DNA from 3 places in the Pseudomonas sp. GW821-FHT07G10 genome. Region 2 is predicted to be linked to each of the others. Evidence: predicted binding sites of a transcription regulator. Region 2 holds the regulator's gene; each other region holds the start of a gene.

Region 1 (5,849 bases), on a different contig from region 2:
TAGGAGTACACCGGACGCTCGGCCTGCTTGGGCACGAAGTAATACATCATCCCGAGAAAGCCCGCGGTGAGGAAGAAGCCCACGGCGTTGTGGCCGTACCACCACTGAACCATGGCATCGGTCGCCCCGCCGTAGAGCGAGTAGGACTTGGTCAGGCTGACCGGAATTTCCAGATTGTTGACGATATGCAGAATCGCCACGGTGATGATGAACGCACCGAAGAACCAGTTCCCGACATAGATGTGCCTGGTCTTGCGCTTGATCAGCGTGCCGAAGAACACATAGGCGTAGGCGACCCAGACGATGGTGATCAGGATGTCGATCGGCCATTCCAGCTCGGCGTACTCTTTGGAGCTGGTGTAACCCAATGGCAGGCTGATGGCCGCCAGCAGGATCACCAGTTGCCAGCCCCAGAAGGTGAATGCGGCGACTTTCGGTGCAAACAGCTGCGTTTGGCAGGTGCGTTGTACTGAATAGAAGGAGCTGGCAAACAGCGCGCAGCCACCGAAGGCGAAAATCACCGCATTGGTGTGCAAGGGGCGCAGGCGACCGAAACTGGTCCACGGCAGGTTGAAGTTGAGTTCGGGCCAGACCAATTGGGCAGCGAGAAAAACCCCGAGTCCCATGCCGACGATGCCCCACACCACCGTCATAATGGCGAATTGGCGGACCACCTTGTAGTTATAGGCGGTACTGATAGAAGTGTTCATGGTTCCCCATCCACGGTTCAGCTGAAGTGAAAGCGCCTGCGCACGGCAACGGCGCGCTCACTACTTCTGGAGTTATAGGCAGACTAAAAGCGAGGCAAGCATGGACAAAGAGCACAAGGCCAGTATTGACGGGGATCAATGGGGCAAGTGCCTGCGGGATCACGGCTGGCTGTGGAATGCCGCGCAACTATCCGCTGCGACGGCTGAATCGCTGACGCTGATCCTGGCCCACGGTGCCGGTGCGCCGATGGACAGCAGCTTCATGAGTGACATGGCCGCACGCCTTGCCGGGCGCGGGATCAACGTGCTGCGCTTTGAGTTTCCCTACATGGCCCAACGACGCCTGGACGGCGGTAGACGCCCGCCTAATCCAGCGCCGAAACTGCTGGAATGCTGGCGCGAGGTGTATACCCAAGTGCGACGCCATGTCGCTGGGCGTTTGGTCATCGGCGGCAAGTCCATGGGCGGGCGCATGGCCAGTTTGCTGGCGGATGAATTGCAGGCGGATGCGCTGGTGTGTCTGGGGTATCCGTTTTATGCGGTGGGTAAACCGGAAAAACCTCGAGTCGAGCATCTGGCCGAATTGAGAACCCCGACTTTGATCGTTCAAGGTGAGCGGGATGCATTGGGTAATCGGCAGGCGGTGGAGGGTTACGTATTGTCGCCGAGCATCGAGGTGATGTGGCTGGTGGCGGGGGATCATGACCTTAAGCCGTTGAAGGCCTCGGGCTTTACCCATGAGCACCATTTGGAGTCCGCTGCCAAAAAGGTCGCCGAATTTCTCCGTTAAGTGATCATTCCCACGCTCCGCGTGGGAATGCCGCCAGGGACGCTCCGCGTTCCGCTTCTGGATGTGACGCAGAGCGTCACGGGATGCATTCCCACGCAGAGCGTGGGAACGATCGGTAGGGGTGCATCTGTCAGCGGTTAAAGCGTTCCACCAACGAATACTGGGTATTCGCTGTACGGGTCAACTCTTCACTGAGCAGTGCCGAGTTTTGCGCTTGTTCCGAGGTCTGATCAGCCAGCTGCGCGATGGTGCTGATATTGCGGCTGATCTCTTCAGCCACGGCGCTTTGTTCTTCGGTCGCAGCTGCAATCTGAGCGGTCATGTCGGTGATGTTGGCCACCGCTTCGCTGATGCCCACCAACGCCTTGTCGGCCTCGAGTACCCGCGCGACACCTTCTTCAGCCTGGCGATGGCCGGCGTCCATGGTTTGTACGGCGGTGCTGGCGGTCTGTTGCAGTTTGGCGATCAGGCTGTGGATCTGCCCGGTGGACTCACTGGTACGTTGCGCCAGTTGCCGTACTTCATCGGCAACCACCGCAAAGCCACGCCCCATTTCACCGGCGCGGGCCGCTTCGATGGCGGCGTTCAAGGCCAGCAGGTTGGTCTGGTCGGCGATGCCTTTGATCACATCGACCACGCCGCCGATTTCGTCGCTGTCTTTGGCCAGTTGAGTTACCGTGGCGCCGGTTTCACCGACCACCTGCGACAGGCGCTGGATGGCTTCGCGGGTTTCGCCGGCGACGTCGCGGCCGCGACTGGTCAGGCGATTGGCTTGCTGAGTGGCGTCGGCGGTGCGCTGGACGTGGCTGGCGACTTCTTGAGTGGTGGCAGCCATCTGGTTGACGGCAGTGGCCACTTGCTCAGTCTCAACCCGCTGGCGCTCCAGCCCGGTGGAGCTCTTGTGGGCCAGGGCGTCGGATTGACGGGCTTGCTCGTTCAAGTGCTCGGCGGTGTCCTGGAGGCGGGTCAGGCAGGTTTTCAGGCGTGCCTCCTGGCTGAGAATGGACATCTCCAGGCGTGCCTGGGCGCCGCGACTGTCGGTGTACATCTGTGCGATCAGCGGGTCCGAGGTGGTCTGTTCAGCCAGGCGCAGCAAGCGCTTGAGGCCACGTTGTTGCCAGCTCAAACCGAGCAGACCCAGCGGCACCGAGAGCCCGGCAGCCAGGGCGAAGCCCCAATGGGAGTTGAGCCAGATGCCAATCAGAAAGCTGAGCTGGCTGACCAGAATGAACGGCAACCAGTCTTGCAGTACCGGCAACCATTTATCACTTTGAGGAATGGCCGACTTGCCCTGGTTGATACGTTGGTAGAGCGCTTCGGCGCGGTGGATCTGTTCGGCGGTGGGTTTGACCCGTACCGACTCGTAACCGACCACCTGATTGCCTTCGAAAACCGGTGTGACATAGGCGTTGACCCAGTAGTGGTCACCGGATTTACAGCGATTCTTGACAATGCCCATCCAGGGCAAGCCTTGCTTCAGAGTGCCCCACATGTGCGCAAACACCGCTGCCGGGACGTCTGGGTGACGTACCAGGTTGTGCGGTGCACGGATCAGTTCCTCTCGAGAAAAACCACTTATTTCAACGAAAGCGTCGTTGCAGTAGGTAATCACGCCTTTGGCATCGGTGGTGGAAATCAACCGTTGCTGAGCCGGGAAGGTACGTTCACGTTGTGTAACGGGCTGGTTGTTACGCATGGTTTTTCAATCCGCAAGGCTTTGTCAGGTTGTCGGCAGTGCCTGGGGATTATTGAAAATATTTTTCAAAAATCGGTGGTGCGTCTCAGGTGAGCGGTTTGCGCCTTGAAATGGATAGTGAATGGACTGTTGCAGAAATTTGCGCAGAGTCGGCCAAGTTGTTCTTCCTGACCAGACAATGGTACTGAAGCTCATGTTATCTGGTACTTCAGTACCTGTTTGATCCGGTAATGTCTTATCCAGCCAGCATCGGATAAGTAAACAGCCCGAAATGCAGTAGATTCAAACCAAAGTGCGTGGCGATTGCCGCGCTCAGTCCGCCAAAACGATAGGCCAGACCGTAGCCGACCCCGGCAATACTCGCCAGCAATACCCATTGCCAGCCGGCGCCCAGATGCACCAGGCCAAAGAGCAGCGCCGCGAATATCAGTGCAAGGGTTTCGCCATAAGGCAGCTGTTTGAAGCGCTGGCTCAAACCGCCCTGAATATAGCCACGAAACAGGGCTTCCTCGACCAGAGTCACCAACAGCAGGTTGTTCAGTACCCAAAGCCAACCTTGATCCGGCCACTTCGGTTCCCAATGAGTGACGCCCAGCAACACCGCACCACCGAGCGCGGCCAGTGCACTCAGGGGCAAGGCCAGGGCGGTCGCGTACAGCGAAAGACGCAGAGAACGCCGTCCGACAATCCATGGGCATACCAGCAACAGCCAGAAGCCAATCAGCGGTTTGTCCAGATTGAGGTACATCGAGAACGGCACTGCATCTTCGGTAAAGACTTCGGGGCCAATGACGCTACCGTTGTAGAAGCCCGGTAACCAATGCAGAGCCAACGCGAGGGCCAGTACCACAAACAAGCCGTGTCCGAGATAACGGCCATAACGGCTCTTTTGCTGGCGCACGGCAAAACCTGCAAACAGCAGCAAGGCAACGGCGATCAGTGCTTGCACCTCCAGTTGTCCGGCAAACATTGCCAGGCTGTAGCCGATGCAGAGGAGTGCCAGATAGAGCCATGGCAAAGCGATCATGTGAAGTCCTTTCAGGCGGGAGTCTTACCTTAAAACGCTGGAGCGGTCTGAGTCGCCCGGATCGTCCGAATGCGCCCGAACCTATCGGGGGCGCAATTATAAACAGAGGAACACTCCCATCAGCCAAACAAAAACACCGCCCGAAGGCGGTGTTTCAGGTGAAGTGGAATTACGACGCGATCAACTGCCGCAACACGTAATGCAGAATCCCCCCCGACTTGTAGTACTCAACTTCATTCAAGGTGTCGATCCGGCACAGCACTTCGATCTTCTCGCTGCTGCCGTCTTCACGGGTGATCACCAGTGTGAGGTTCATGCGCGGTTGCAGTTCGACGCCGGTCAAGCCCTGAATATCCAGGGTTTCCTTGCCCGTCAGTTTCAGGCTCTTGCGGTTCTGATCAAGTTTGAACTGCAACGGCAGCACGCCCATGCCCACCAGGTTGGAGCGGTGGATACGCTCGAAACTCTCGGCGATCACCGCCTTGACTCCCAGCAGGTTGGTGCCCTTGGCTGCCCAATCGCGGCTTGAGCCGGTGCCGTATTCCTGACCTGCGATCACCACCAGTGGAGTGCCGGCTGCCTGATAACGCATGGCTGCATCGTAGATCGGCAGTTTTTCGCCGGTGGGGATGTAGATCGTGTTGCCGCCTTCTTCGCCCCCAAGCATTTCATTGCGGATACGGATGTTGGCGAAGGTGCCGCGCATCATCACTTCATGGTTGCCGCGACGTGAGCCATAGGAGTTGAAGTCGCGCGGCTCCACACCCAATCCGCGCAGGTAGCTCCCGGCAGGGCTGTCGGTCTTGATGTTACCGGCAGGGGAGATGTGGTCGGTGGTCACCGAGTCGCCGAGCAGCGCCAGAACCCTCGCGCCCTTGACGTCTGCGACTACCGGCAACGGGCCTGCGATGTCATCGAAGAACGGTGGATGCTGGATGTAGGTGGAGTCCTGCTGCCAGACATAGGTCGCCGCTTGCGGGACTTCGATGGCTTGCCATTGTGCGTCACCGGCAAACACTTCGGCGTATTCCTTGTGGAACATTTTGGTACTGACCTGGGCCACCGCGTCGGCGATTTCCTTGGCACTGGGCCAGATGTCGCGCAGGTACACCGGCTGGCCATCGGTACCGATACCCAGCGGCTCGCTACTGATATCGATCCGCACGCTGCCAGCCAGGGCGTAGGCTACCACCAGCGGTGGCGACGCCAGCCAGTTGGTTTTCACCAGTGGATGTACGCGACCCTCGAAGTTGCGGTTGCCGGACAATACCGAGGCGACGGTCAGGTCTGCCTTTTGAATGGCCTTTTCGATTGGCTCCGACAACGGCCCGGAGTTACCGATGCAGGTCGTGCAGCCGTATCCGACCAAGGAAAAACCCAGTTCATCGAGATACTGGGTCAGGCCCGCGGCGTTGTAGTAGTCGGTGACGACTTTCGAGCCGGGTGCCAGGGAACTCTTGACCCAGGGTTTGCGTTTGAGGCCTTTCTCCACGGCTTTTTTCGCCACCAACCCGGCTGCCATCATGACGCTGGGGTTGGAGGTGTTGGTGCAGGAGGTGATCGCGGCAATCACCACGGCGCCGTTTTTCAAGCGATAGGTCTGGCCTTCATAGTCATAATCCGCTT
Region 2 (5,849 bases):
GGCATCACCGCCAAAGATCCGGCCTTTGGTCTGGAGGCAGTCTGGATCGAAATCAGTCAGCGTCCTCAGGCGCAGTCTCTGGGTTACACCGTGGTCGACGCCAGTACGGTAGTGGCGACTCACCTCAATCAGATTTTGTACAAGCACTCCAGCGAGCTGATCGGCCACGAAGAAGTTCAGCAGCTCATGCAATTGCTGGCCAAAAGCTCGCCAAAACTGGCCGAGGAGCTGGTGCCGGGCGTTGTTTCGCTGTCGCAGCTGCTCAAAGTGCTGCAAGCATTGTTGGCCGAACAGGTTCCGGTTCGCGACATTCGCAGTATTGCCGAGGCCATCGCGAACAATGCGTCCAAGAGTCAAGATACTGCCGCTCTGGTGGCAGCCGTGCGGGTTGGCGTATCACGCGCTATCGTCCAAAGCATTGTAGGCACTGAGTCCGAGCTACCTGTGATCACCTTGGAACCAAGGTTGGAACAGATATTGCTCAATAGTCTGCAGAAGGCAGGACAAGGTCAGGAAGAGGGCGTTCTGCTGGAGCCAAGCATGGCTGAGAAGTTGCAGCGCTCGTTGATCGAAGCGGCGCAACGTCAGGAAATGCAAGGTCAACCGGTGATTCTGTTGGTAGCAGGTCCGGTGCGCGCGATGCTCTCGCGGTTCGGACGTCTCGCAGTCCCGGGTTTGCACGTGTTGGCGTATCAGGAAATTCCTGACAACAAGCAAGTGACCATCGTTGCGACAGTAGGGCCCAACGGCTGAGGTAGTGGTTTATGCAAGTTAAGCGTTTTTTCGCCGCCGATATGCGTCAGGCCATGAAACTGGTTCGCGATGAGCTGGGCGCTGACGCCGCCATTATCGGCAATCGCCGGATCGCCGGTGGTGTCGAGCTGACTGCAGCCCTGGATTACAAACTGTCCGCGCTGGCGCCTCGTGTACCGAACATCGAGCTCGAAGACGAGTTGCGTAAAACCCAGTCGCGAATCGTCACGGCTCAGGCTGAACTGAGCCTGCGCGGTGACGGCGATTCAACCACCAATCGTCAGTTGTTCGCCGGTTTGCCGCTGACCGCCGCCGAACCGTTGATCGAGCCGACCTTCGCTGAGCCCCGTCGTCCAGCACCGGCACCCGCTGCTTCGCCTTCCGTGGATCAGCGCGTGTTTGACTCGATGCGATTCGAGCTCAGCGGTCTGCGTGAGCTGCTGGAAGTGCAGTTGGGCTCGCTGGCCTGGAACCAGTTGCAAGGCAGCCGGCCACAGCAGGCCAATCTATGGCGTCGCCTGCAACGTATCGGTTTGTCCGGTCCGCTGTCGCGCGACCTGCTGGCACTGATTACCGAAATTGAAGAGCCACGTCAGGCCTGGCGCATGCTGTTGGCGCACCTGGCGCGGATGATCGCGACCCCCGAGATCGAGCCGCTGGAAGAGGGCGGGGTGATTGCCATGGTCGGCCCTGCCGGCATGGGCAAGACCACCACGCTGGCCAAGCTGGCGGCGCGTTATGTGCTCAAGTACGGCGCGCAGAACATCGCGCTGGTGAGCATGGACAGCTACCGTATCGGGGCCCAGGAACAGCTCAAGACCCTGGGGCGTATCCTCAATGTCTCCGTGACCCACGTCGACCCGGGCCAGTCCCTGGCGCAGGCGCTCGATCCGCTGTTGCGCAAGCGCGTCGTGTTGATCGATACCGCCGGCCTTCAGGCCAGCGACCCGGCGTTGCGCATGCAGCTGGAAAGCCTGGCCGGTCGCGGGATCAAGTCAAAGAATTATCTGGTGTTGGCAACAACCAGCCAGAAACAGGTACTAACCGCCGCTTATCACAGTTACAAACGCTGCGGGCTGGCAGGGTGCATCCTGACTAAACTGGATGAAACGGCAAGCCTGGGCGAAGTGTTGAGTCTGGCGATCAGTCACGAGTTACCCGTTGCTTATCTGACCGATGGGCCGCGGATTCCGGATGATCTGCATTTACCACGCCGCCATCAATTGGTCAGTCGCGCCGTGAGTGTGCAGATGCAGGAAGAACCCAGCGAAGAAGCCATGGCTGATATGTTCGCTGACCTCTACCACAGCCCGACCAAGCGGGTCGGCTAAGGTAATAACGAATAGATTGCAGTGAATCTACATCGATGGTCTGCCATGCATTGTTTCAGTGGTGAACGCGCAGCCAGTTATGTGGCCTCCGTCTAAGTAAGACAAGGTATAGAAAGAACATGGGCAGCATGCATCCCGTACAGGTGATTGCGGTGACCGGCGGCAAAGGTGGCGTCGGGAAGACTAACGTGTCAGTGAACTTGTCCCTGGCTCTAGCTGAGCTAGGCCGGCGCGTCATGCTGCTGGATGCCGATCTGGGGCTGGCGAACGTCGACGTTCTGTTGGGACTGACACCCAAACGCACTCTGGCCGATGTGGTCGAGGGGCGTTGTGAGTTGCGCGATGTACTGCTTCAGGGGCCAGGCGGCATTCGCATCGTCCCGGCAGCATCCGGTACGCAGAGCATGGTGCATCTGAGCCCGGCCCAACATGCCGGCCTGATCCAGGCCTTTAGCGATATCGGCGACAACCTCGACGTGCTGGTGATCGACACCGCCGCCGGTATTGGTGATTCGGTTGTCAGTTTTGTTCGCGCGGCCCAGGAAGTGCTGCTGGTGGTCTGCGACGAGCCGACCTCGATCACCGATGCCTATGCCCTGATCAAATTGCTCAATCGTGACCATGGCATGAACCGCTTCCGTGTGCTCGCCAACATGGCGCAGAGCCCGCAGGAAGGTCGCAATCTGTTCGCCAAGTTGACCAAGGTCACGGATCGCTTCCTGGACGTGGCCTTGCAGTACGTCGGTGCGGTTCCCTACGACGAGTGTGTGCGCAAGGCTGTGCAAAAGCAGCGTGCGGTCTATGAGGCCTTCCCTCGTTCGAAGTGCGCGCTGGCGTTCAAAGCCATTGCTCAGAAGGTCGATACCTGGCCGCTGCCTGCCAATCCACGCGGGCATCTGGAATTTTTCGTCGAGCGGCTGGTGCATCAAACGGCAGGGCCGGTGCTATGAGCGCCAGCGGGTACAACCTCTACAAGGCGTCGGCACGTGATAGCCAGTACGAGCTGATCGAGCGCTATGCGCCACTGGTCAAGCGTATTGCCTATCACTTGCTGGCACGCCTGCCAGCCAGTGTTCAGGTCGAGGATCTGATCCAGGCCGGGATGATCGGCTTGCTGGAAGTGTCGACCAAATACGACGCCAGCAAGGGCGCGAGTTTCGAGACTTATGCGGGGATCCGCATTCGTGGCGCGATGCTCGATGAAGTGCGTAAAGGTGACTGGGCTCCACGTTCGGTACACCGCAATACCCGGATGGTCAGTGACGCAATCCGCTCAATTGAAGCTAAAACCGGACGTGACGCTAAAGATCACGAGGTTGCGGCCGAACTCCAATTGAGTCTCGATGATTATTACGGGATTTTGAACGACACCTTGGGTAGTCGGTTGTTCAGCTTCGACGATCTGTTGCAGGACGGCGAGCATGAAGGGCTGCACGAGGATGGCGCGAGTGCTCATCTCGAGCCGTCGCGTGATCTGGAAGATGAACGCTTCCAGGCTGCGTTGGCGGACGCGATTGCCAATTTGCCGGAGCGTGAGCGACTGGTGTTGGCGCTGTACTACGACGAAGAGCTGAACCTCAAGGAAATCGGTGAGGTCCTGGGAGTCAGCGAATCGCGGGTCAGCCAGTTACACAGCCAGTGCGCGGCCCGTTTACGGGGGCGTTTGGGGGAGTGGCGAGCGCGCTGACAGGCAGTGTGGGGACACTGCGAACGAGGCTGGTATGGCGTAGCCGCACTGGTCACGGCCCGTTGTGCTCCATGCAACCGTTGAGTGTTACGCCGAATTGATTGAATGGCGCGTTCAGGTGCTGGGCGCGTTTTAAGACTGCTTGGAGGTCGAATTGGACAAGAACATGAAAATCCTCATCGTTGATGACTTCTCAACGATGCGGCGGATCATAAAAAACCTGTTGCGTGACCTTGGGTTCACCAACACGGTCGAGGCGGATGATGGTACTACCGCGATTCCGGTCCTCAACAGCGGGAGCATCGACTTTCTGGTAACGGACTGGAACATGCCCGGCATGACCGGTATCGACTTGCTGCGCCACGTGCGTGCCGATGAAAAGCTCAAGCACCTGCCGGTGTTGATGGTGACGGCCGAAGCCAAGCGCGAGCAAATCATCGAAGCCGCTCAGGCCGGTGTGAACGGCTATGTGGTCAAACCATTCACGGCTCAGGCGCTGAAAGAGAAGATCGAAAAAATCTTCGAACGCATCGGTTGATATGCGGAGCCAGTCCGCCACGGGAGAGCTATGGAGCATAACGAATCTTCACTGGGCGATTTTGAATCGACCCTGAAAAAACATGCCAGCGAACTGGTCGAAAGCCTTGAAAAAGGTAAATTCGGCGACGCGGTGCAACTGATCCATGAGCTCAACCAGACCCGTGATCGCGGCCTGTACCAAGAGGTAGGCAAGCTCACCCGCGAGCTGCATAGCGCAATTGTCAATTTTCATATTGACCCGCACATGCCGCAAGCCGAGGAGGTTTCACAGATCACGGATGCCACTGAGCGCCTGTCCTATGTGGTCAGGCTGACCGAGGCTGCGGCCAACCGCACCATGGACCTGGTCGAGAACAGCACCCCGTTGGTCAATGGCCTGAGCACCGAGGCTCAGGCCTTGAGCGTGGACTGGGGGCGGTTCATGCGTCGTGAAGTCGGTGCCGAGGAGTTCCGTGAACTGGCCCGGCGGGTAGACGGTTTCCTGACGCGTAGCGAGCAACAGACTCGTGTCGTGTCGAGCAATCTCAACGACATCCTGCTGGCTCAGGATTACCAGGACCTCACAGGCCAGGTGATCAAGCGCGTGACCCAATTGGTCACGGAAGTCGAAAGCAATCTGCTCAAACTCGTGTTGATGGCCAGTCACGTCGACCGGTTTGCGGGCATTGAACATGACCGCGAATCGATCCTCGCGGAAAAAGATCCGGAAAAACATCTGTCTCAGGGTGAAGGTCCGCAGATTCATGCCGATAAACGTGAAGACGTTATGTCCGGTCAGGACGATGTAGACGATTTGCTTTCCAGCCTTGGATTTTAGGCCGACTTATCAGGAGCACCCATACACATGAGCTTCGGCGCCGATGAAGAGATCCTTCAGGATTTCCTGGTTGAGGCCGGCGAGATTCTTGAGCAACTGTCCGAACAACTGGTTGAGCTTGAAAGCCGACCAGATGATGCGGACTTGCTCAACGCAATTTTTCGCGGTTTTCACACTGTAAAAGGGGGCGCCGGCTTCCTCCAGCTCAACGAGCTGGTGGAGTGCTGTCACATCGCCGAGAACGTCTTCGACATCCTGCGCAAGGGTGAGCGTCGGGTTGACTCGGAATTGATGGACGTGGTTCTGGAAGCGCTGGATGCCGTGAACGGTATGTTCACCGAAGTCCGCGAGCGCACCGCGATCACCGCTGCAACACCTGAATTATTGGCAGCGTTGGCGCGGCTGGCCGAGCCTGCCGCTGCCGATGTTGCACCGGCGGTTGAAGTGAGCGCTGAACCTGTCGTCGAGAGCGAATCGGGCGACATCACCGACAATGAGTTCGAACAGCTGCTCGATTCGCTCAACGCGGTCAAAGCCCAGGCAGAAACGCCTGCAGTGGTTCAGCTGGCTCCAGCGGCTCCAGGCAGCGATGAAATCACCGATGCCGAGTTCGAGTCGTTGCTCGATCAGTTGCACGGCAAGGGCCAGTTCGCCGTTGACGCCGTCACGGCACAAGCTGAGCCTGCTGCGCCAAAGGGCGAAGCGGCCAGCAACGAGATTA
Region 3 (5,849 bases), on a different contig from region 2:
CGTCGCCAAAACTGGCGCATCGAAAAGATTCAAGGCGAACGCGCCGCCCGCGCCGCCAAACGCGAATCCTCTGCCGTGGAAGCACTCGAGGGCGGCGATCTTGGCCCCGAACAAACCGGGCTGGTGATCGCGCACTTCGGTGTGCAGGTCGAGGTCGAAGCCCGCGACGGCGAACTGGCCGGCCAGGTATTCCGCTGCCACTTGCGCGCCAACCTGCCCGCGCTGGTCACCGGCGATCAGGTGGTCTGGCGTGCCGGCAACCAGGGTATCGGGGTGATCGTTGCGCAGTTGCCGCGCAACACCGAACTCTGTCGCCCGGACAGTCGCGGCCAGCTCAAGCCCGTCGCGGCCAACGTCGACATGATCGTGATCGTCTTCGCCCCGCTGCCCGAACCCCACGCCAACCTGATCGACCGTTATCTGGTGGCTGCCGAGCATGCCGGCATTCGCCCGCTGTTGCTGCTGAACAAGGCTGATCTGATCGATGAGCAAAATGCTCCGGCGCTGAATGCCTTGCTGGCGGTCTATCGACAGCTGGGTTATCCGCTGCTGGAAGTGTCTGCCCACCACGGCGACGGCATGGAGCAGTTGCAAGTTCAACTGGACGGCCGTATCAGCGTGTTCGTCGGCCAGTCCGGCGTCGGCAAATCCTCGCTGGTGAACAGCCTGCTACCGGAAGTCGAAGCCCGGGTCGGCCCGTTGTCCGAACTCTCCGGCCAAGGCACCCACACCACCACCACTGCGCGGCTGTTCCACTTCCCGGGCGGCGGCGAACTGATCGACTCCCCGGGGATTCGTGAATTCGGTCTGGGCCATGTCAGCCGCGCCGACGTCGAAGCAGGCTTCATCGAGTTCAACGATCTGATCGGCACCTGCCGCTTCCGTGACTGCAAGCATGACCGCGAGCCTGGTTGCGCGCTGCTCAAGGCACTGGAAGATGGCCGCGTGCAACAACAGCGAATGAACAGCTACCGCTCGATCATCGCCAGCCTGCCGGAAACCAGCTATTAATAAGTAGCAACCGGCAGAGACAAAAAAGCCGCGATCATCTTGATCGTTCCCACGCTCTGCGTGGGAATGCCGCCCCGGACGCTCTGCGTCCGCTGTAGAGGTGACGCAGAGCGTCACAGGATGCATTCCCACGCGGGAGCGTGGGAACGATCAATTAATAAGTAGCAATCGGCAGAGACAAGAAAGCCGCGATCATCGCGGCTTTTTTGTGGGTCACTGCTTCGCTGGCTCAGCGGCTTTACCCGCCCCGCCTGCTTTCGGTGGACTGTCCTCAAACAGGTTCAGTCTCTCCCGAAGCTCATGGGCCGGCAGCGGCTGCTTGTCCGCCGGCAGAGCGTTCGGGTCGGCGGCCGCGCCTGGCACTTCACCTGGTGCGCCCTGCCCTGGTGTCGGCGCTGGCGCAGGCTCGGCACCTTGCTCGCCCTCGATGGCGCGCTGGGCTTTCTTGGTCAGCACGACGATATCGATCCGCCGGTTGACCGGATTGAACGGATGTTCACGGTCAAACAATGCCGACGAGGCGAAGCCCACCACCCTGGCCACTTGCGTATCCGGATAACCACCGGCAACCAGCGCCCGGCGCGCAGCGTTGGCACGGTTGGCCGACAGTTCCCAGTTACCAAAGTCGCCGGTGCCGGTGTAGGGTTTGGCATCGGTGTGACCGCTGACGCTGATCTTGTTCGGCACCGCTTTGATGGTGTCCGCCATGGCCAACAGGATGTCTTCGAAATACGGCTTCAGACGCGCACTGCCGGAGTCGAACATCGGCCGGTTCTCGGCGTCCATGATCTGGATGCGCAAACCGTCCGGGGTGATTTCGAAGAGAATCTGATCCTTGAATTTCTGCAGCTGCGGGCTCTCTTCAACCTTTTTCTGCAATTCTTGCAGCAGCAGCTCGAGACGTTCCTGCTCGACCTTTTCGGCCATGTTTTCGACTTGATCGGTGTCGATGATGACCTTGTCCGGCTGCGGCTGCGACTTGACCTCTGGGTTGATGGTCTTTTCCGGCGCCAGCTGCGGCGAACCACCCAGGTCAATAATGAACGGCGTACCGCTCTCGGAAAAACCGATCGGGTCCTTGAAGTAACCGGCGATGGCAATCTTCTGTTCCGGGGTCGCCGTGGACAACAGCCACAACACCAGGAAGAACGCCATCATCGCCGTCGCGAAGTCAGCGAAGGCGATTTTCCAGGCGCCTCCGTGATGTCCGCCGGCGTGGCGCTTGACGCGCTTGATGATAATCGGTTGATTATTTTCCATGACTTAGCGACCGCGAACCGCTTGTTCCAGCTCTGCGAAGCTAGGACGGTGCGCCGGGTACAGAACCTTGCGCCCGAACTCCACTGCCAGCGACGGCGGCATGCCGGAGGCCGAAGCCACCAGTGAAGCCTTGATGGCCTCGTAGACGTTCAGTTCTTCCTTGGCGTCGTGGGCCAGCGAATGAGCCAGCGGGCCGAAGAAGCCGTAGGCCGCGAGAATACCGAAGAAGGTACCGACCAGCGCCGCACCGACGTGCATGCCGATGGCTTTCTGGTCACCTTCGCCGAGAGAGGCCATGGTCACCACGATACCCAATACCGCCGCGACGATACCGAAGCCGGGCATGGCATCGGCGATACCGTTGACCGCGTGAGAAGGATGCTCCAGATCTTCTTTCAGGCTGAACAATTCCATGTCGAACAAGCCTTCAAGCTCATGGGGGGCCATGTTGCCGGAGGACATGATGCGCAAGTAATCACAGATGTACGCGGTCATGCGTTGATCTTTGAGCACGGCCGGGTACTTGGCGAAGATCGGGCTGGCGGCTGCATCTTCGATGTCGCTTTCAATCGCCATCATGCCTTCGCGACGGCTCTTGTTGAGGATCTCGTAGATCAGGCCCAGCACCTCCAGATAGAAGGTGTGAGTGAAACGCGAACTGAACATCCTCAGGGCTTTCTTGAGGACATGCAGCGTCATGTAACCGGGGTTGGCCTGGAGGAATGCGCCGAAGGCTGCACCACCAATGATCATGACCTCGAAAGGCTGAATCAGGGCGGCAATTTTGCCGTGGGAGAGTACGTATCCGCCGAGCACGCTCGCGAATACGACAATGATGCCGATGATTTTAGCCATAGTAGGAGAGTACTTATTGAGTCGGGTTCAAGGTCATATTCGGAAGTTAATAAAACTCTTCTTCTACTTATCGGCAAAACTGCGCCAGACTATAGCCCGATAAGGCGAAAAGCCAGTTTGCCCCCTTCTGGGCGTGTTAATTGTGAATGATGATCGCGCCCAGCCATGGTTAATGAAACGACAGTCCCAACTGCAAAACCCAAGACCCTCGAAAGCTGGATAAAGCTCCTCGACGCCGTGTCTTTGCCGGTGCCGCAAACCAGCCATGACCGGGTGTGCAAAGCCATCGCCGATAACCGCAGTTCGATGCGCGATATCGCCGAGCTCATGCAAGAAAGTCCCGCACTGGCCCTCAGCGTAATTCGCGAAGCCAACCGCCACACCCACGGCAACATGACCGAGCCGGCCGAAAACCTTGAGATCGCGATCAATCGCCTCGGTTTGAAGCGCACCGAAGCATTGCTCGCGCGCCTGCCAGCCTTGCCCCAGGAAGCAATCCCTATAGCGTTGCGGCAATTGCAACTGATCAGCCAGCACGCCACACAACAGGCCAACGGCCTGTTCGCCAGCCGCCTGGCGCGTCTTTGGCAGGACATCCATTGGGGCAGTTTGCTGTTCCTTTCGCCGCTCTGGCCATTGACGCTGACGCATCCGCAATTGCTGGAAGAGTGGGAGCTGAGGGTGATTCACAAGGGCGAGTCAGCGCGCAAGGTCGAACAGCAATTGTTCGGTGTGCGCCTGCTGGAATTGTGCCTGGCGCTTGTCGAAGTCTGGCGCTTGCCGGTCTGGGTTGCGCAGGGCTATCGCGTGTTGATCAACGAGCAGCGGGAATTGGTCAAGGTTCTGCACATCGCCCGTGACAGCGATCACCCTTTGCGTCAGCAACAGCGACTGGACGCCGACCCTGCCTTGCGCCGCTGGCTGAATCAGCCGGCCAACACCGTGCTGCTGGCCAACGGCCTGGCGCTGTCGGCTCAGCATGCCTGGGACAGTCCGCACAATGTGCGCTGGCAGTACTTGACCGGCCTTTATCTGCAAGTACCGATGGACGAACTTCAGCAGCAACTGCACCAGCAAGCCGCACAGAGTGCACGCAACCATACAATGCCCGACCTCTGGCACCCGGCCCAAGCGATGCTCTGGCCCTGGAACACACGCCGCATTCATCGCGCCCTGCTGCCGGCAGCACCGCCCTCGGCCGAAGACCTGGTGATGTGGCGCAAACACTGCACGCAATTGCTGGTAGAGCCGAGCCGATTCAACAACGCGATGCACCTGATCACCTTGGCCCGCGATGCGCTGGTGGCCTGCGGGATGCGCCGGGTGATGCTGTTGATGGCGGACCGTAGCCTGAGTAGCCTGCGGGTCCATCAGATTGCCGGCCTGCCCGAAGAGTCGGCCGCTCTGAACCTGCAGGTCAGCCAAAGCTCCGTGCTGCAACGCCTGCTGGCAAAACCGGCACAAATTCGTCTGACACCGGCCAGCAACGCACAATTTTCGGCACTGCTGCCCAACAGCCTGCGCAGCCAGTTCGGCGGCGAGCATCTATTGTTGCGCTCTCTGAGCAGTAACGGCCGGGTGGTGATGCTGTTAGTGGCCGACCAGGGCGGTGGCCCGTTCTCGGAAATCACTGTGCAGGCCTTCGGAAAAACCGCACAGTGCATCGAAAAGGCCCTGCACAGCTTTACCAACCGCGGTACCTGACGCTTGCGCTACAATCCTCCCTTTTTTGCTCTGGAGACCTCACATGCCTGATTTCTCTGGCTTGCCGTTGGTGATCGAACCCGGCGACCTGCTCGCCCGCCTCGACGCCCGCGAACTGATCCTGGTCGACCTGACCAGCAGTGCCCGCTACGCAGAGGGACATATTCCCGGCGCACGCTTCGTCGATCCTAAACGTACTCAGCTTGGACAGGCGCCTGCGCCGGGCCTGTTGCCGACACAGGCCGCTCTTGAAGCGTTGTTCGGTGAACTGGGACACAACCCCGATGCGGTCTACGTGGTCTATGACGACGAAGGCGGCGGTTGGGCCGGGCGCTTTATCTGGCTGCTGGATGTCATCGGCCACAGCCACTACCACTATGTCGACGGCGGCCTGCAGGCCTGGCTGACAGAAGGTTTGCCAATGTCGATCCAGGTCCCGACTGCGGTGGGTGGCCCAGTCGCCCTGACCCTGCACGACGAACCCACCGCCACCCGCGAATACCTGCAAAGCCGTTTGGGCGCTGCCGACCTGGCGATCTGGGATGCGCGCGGCCCACTGGAATACTCCGGCGAAAAAGTCCTCGCGGCCAAAGGCGGGCATATCCCCGGCGCGGTCAATTTTGAATGGACGGCCGGCATGGATCAGGCGCGCAACCTGCGCATCCGCAAGGACATGCCGCAGATCCTCGAAAAGCTCGGCATCACCAAAGACAAAGAAGTGATCACCCACTGCCAGACTCACCATCGCTCTGGCTTCACCTATCTGGTGGCCAAGGCGCTCGGTTATCCGCGAGTCAAAGGCTACGCCGGCTCCTGGGGCGAATGGGGCAACCACCCCGACACGCCTGTAGAGATTTAAGGTTTTTAAGGACAGTTAATGAAAAAGCGTTTGTTTATCCTCAGCCAGTACTTGCTGCCCCATCACCTGCTTTCGCGCCTGGCCGGCTGCATTGCCGAATGCCGCGTGCGCTGGTTCAAGAATGCCTTCACCGCCTGGTTCGCCAAGCGTTATCAGGTAG

What was found. Region 2 encodes FliA, which starts transcription of late flagellar genes. Its sites were predicted from a motif close to CTAAAGTTTNNNNNNNNNNNGCCGNTAA; they were not measured.
Region 1: AC07O1_RS09645 (methyl-accepting chemotaxis protein) is a predicted target of FliA. The motif match lies at 3,226-3,253, and genes of this name have one in related genera.
Region 3: motA (flagellar motor stator protein MotA) is a predicted target of FliA. The motif match lies at 3,194-3,221, and genes of this name have one in related genera.

What each region holds. Positions count from the first base shown of each region.
Region 1 is NZ_JBWKQB010000005.1:147,448-153,296, forward strand. Features, by position in the region: gene ccoN (cytochrome-c oxidase, cbb3-type subunit I) at 1-710, opposite strand, end outside; gene AC07O1_RS09640 (alpha/beta family hydrolase) at 811-1,500, shown strand; gene AC07O1_RS09645 (methyl-accepting chemotaxis protein) at 1,631-3,196, opposite strand; gene AC07O1_RS09650 (CPBP family intramembrane glutamic endopeptidase) at 3,432-4,223, opposite strand; gene acnA (aconitate hydratase AcnA) at 4,393-5,849, opposite strand, start outside.
Region 2 is NZ_JBWKQB010000012.1:93,394-99,242, forward strand. Features, by position in the region: gene flhA (flagellar biosynthesis protein FlhA) at 1-753, shown strand, start outside; gene flhF (flagellar biosynthesis GTPase FlhF) at 765-2,084, shown strand; gene fleN (flagellar synthesis regulator FleN) at 2,204-3,034, shown strand; gene fliA (RNA polymerase sigma factor FliA) at 3,031-3,771, shown strand; gene AC07O1_RS15430 (chemotaxis response regulator CheY) at 3,938-4,309, shown strand; gene AC07O1_RS15435 (protein phosphatase CheZ) at 4,340-5,128, shown strand; gene AC07O1_RS15440 (chemotaxis protein CheA) at 5,156-5,849, shown strand, end outside.
Region 3 is NZ_JBWKQB010000001.1:376,945-382,793, reverse strand. Features, by position in the region: gene rsgA (small ribosomal subunit biogenesis GTPase RsgA) at 1-1,011, shown strand, start outside; gene motB (flagellar motor protein MotB) at 1,225-2,271, opposite strand; gene motA (flagellar motor stator protein MotA) at 2,275-3,126, opposite strand; gene AC07O1_RS01710 (HDOD domain-containing protein) at 3,292-4,830, shown strand; gene AC07O1_RS01705 (rhodanese-like domain-containing protein) at 4,874-5,689, shown strand; gene asd (archaetidylserine decarboxylase) at 5,708-5,849, shown strand, end outside.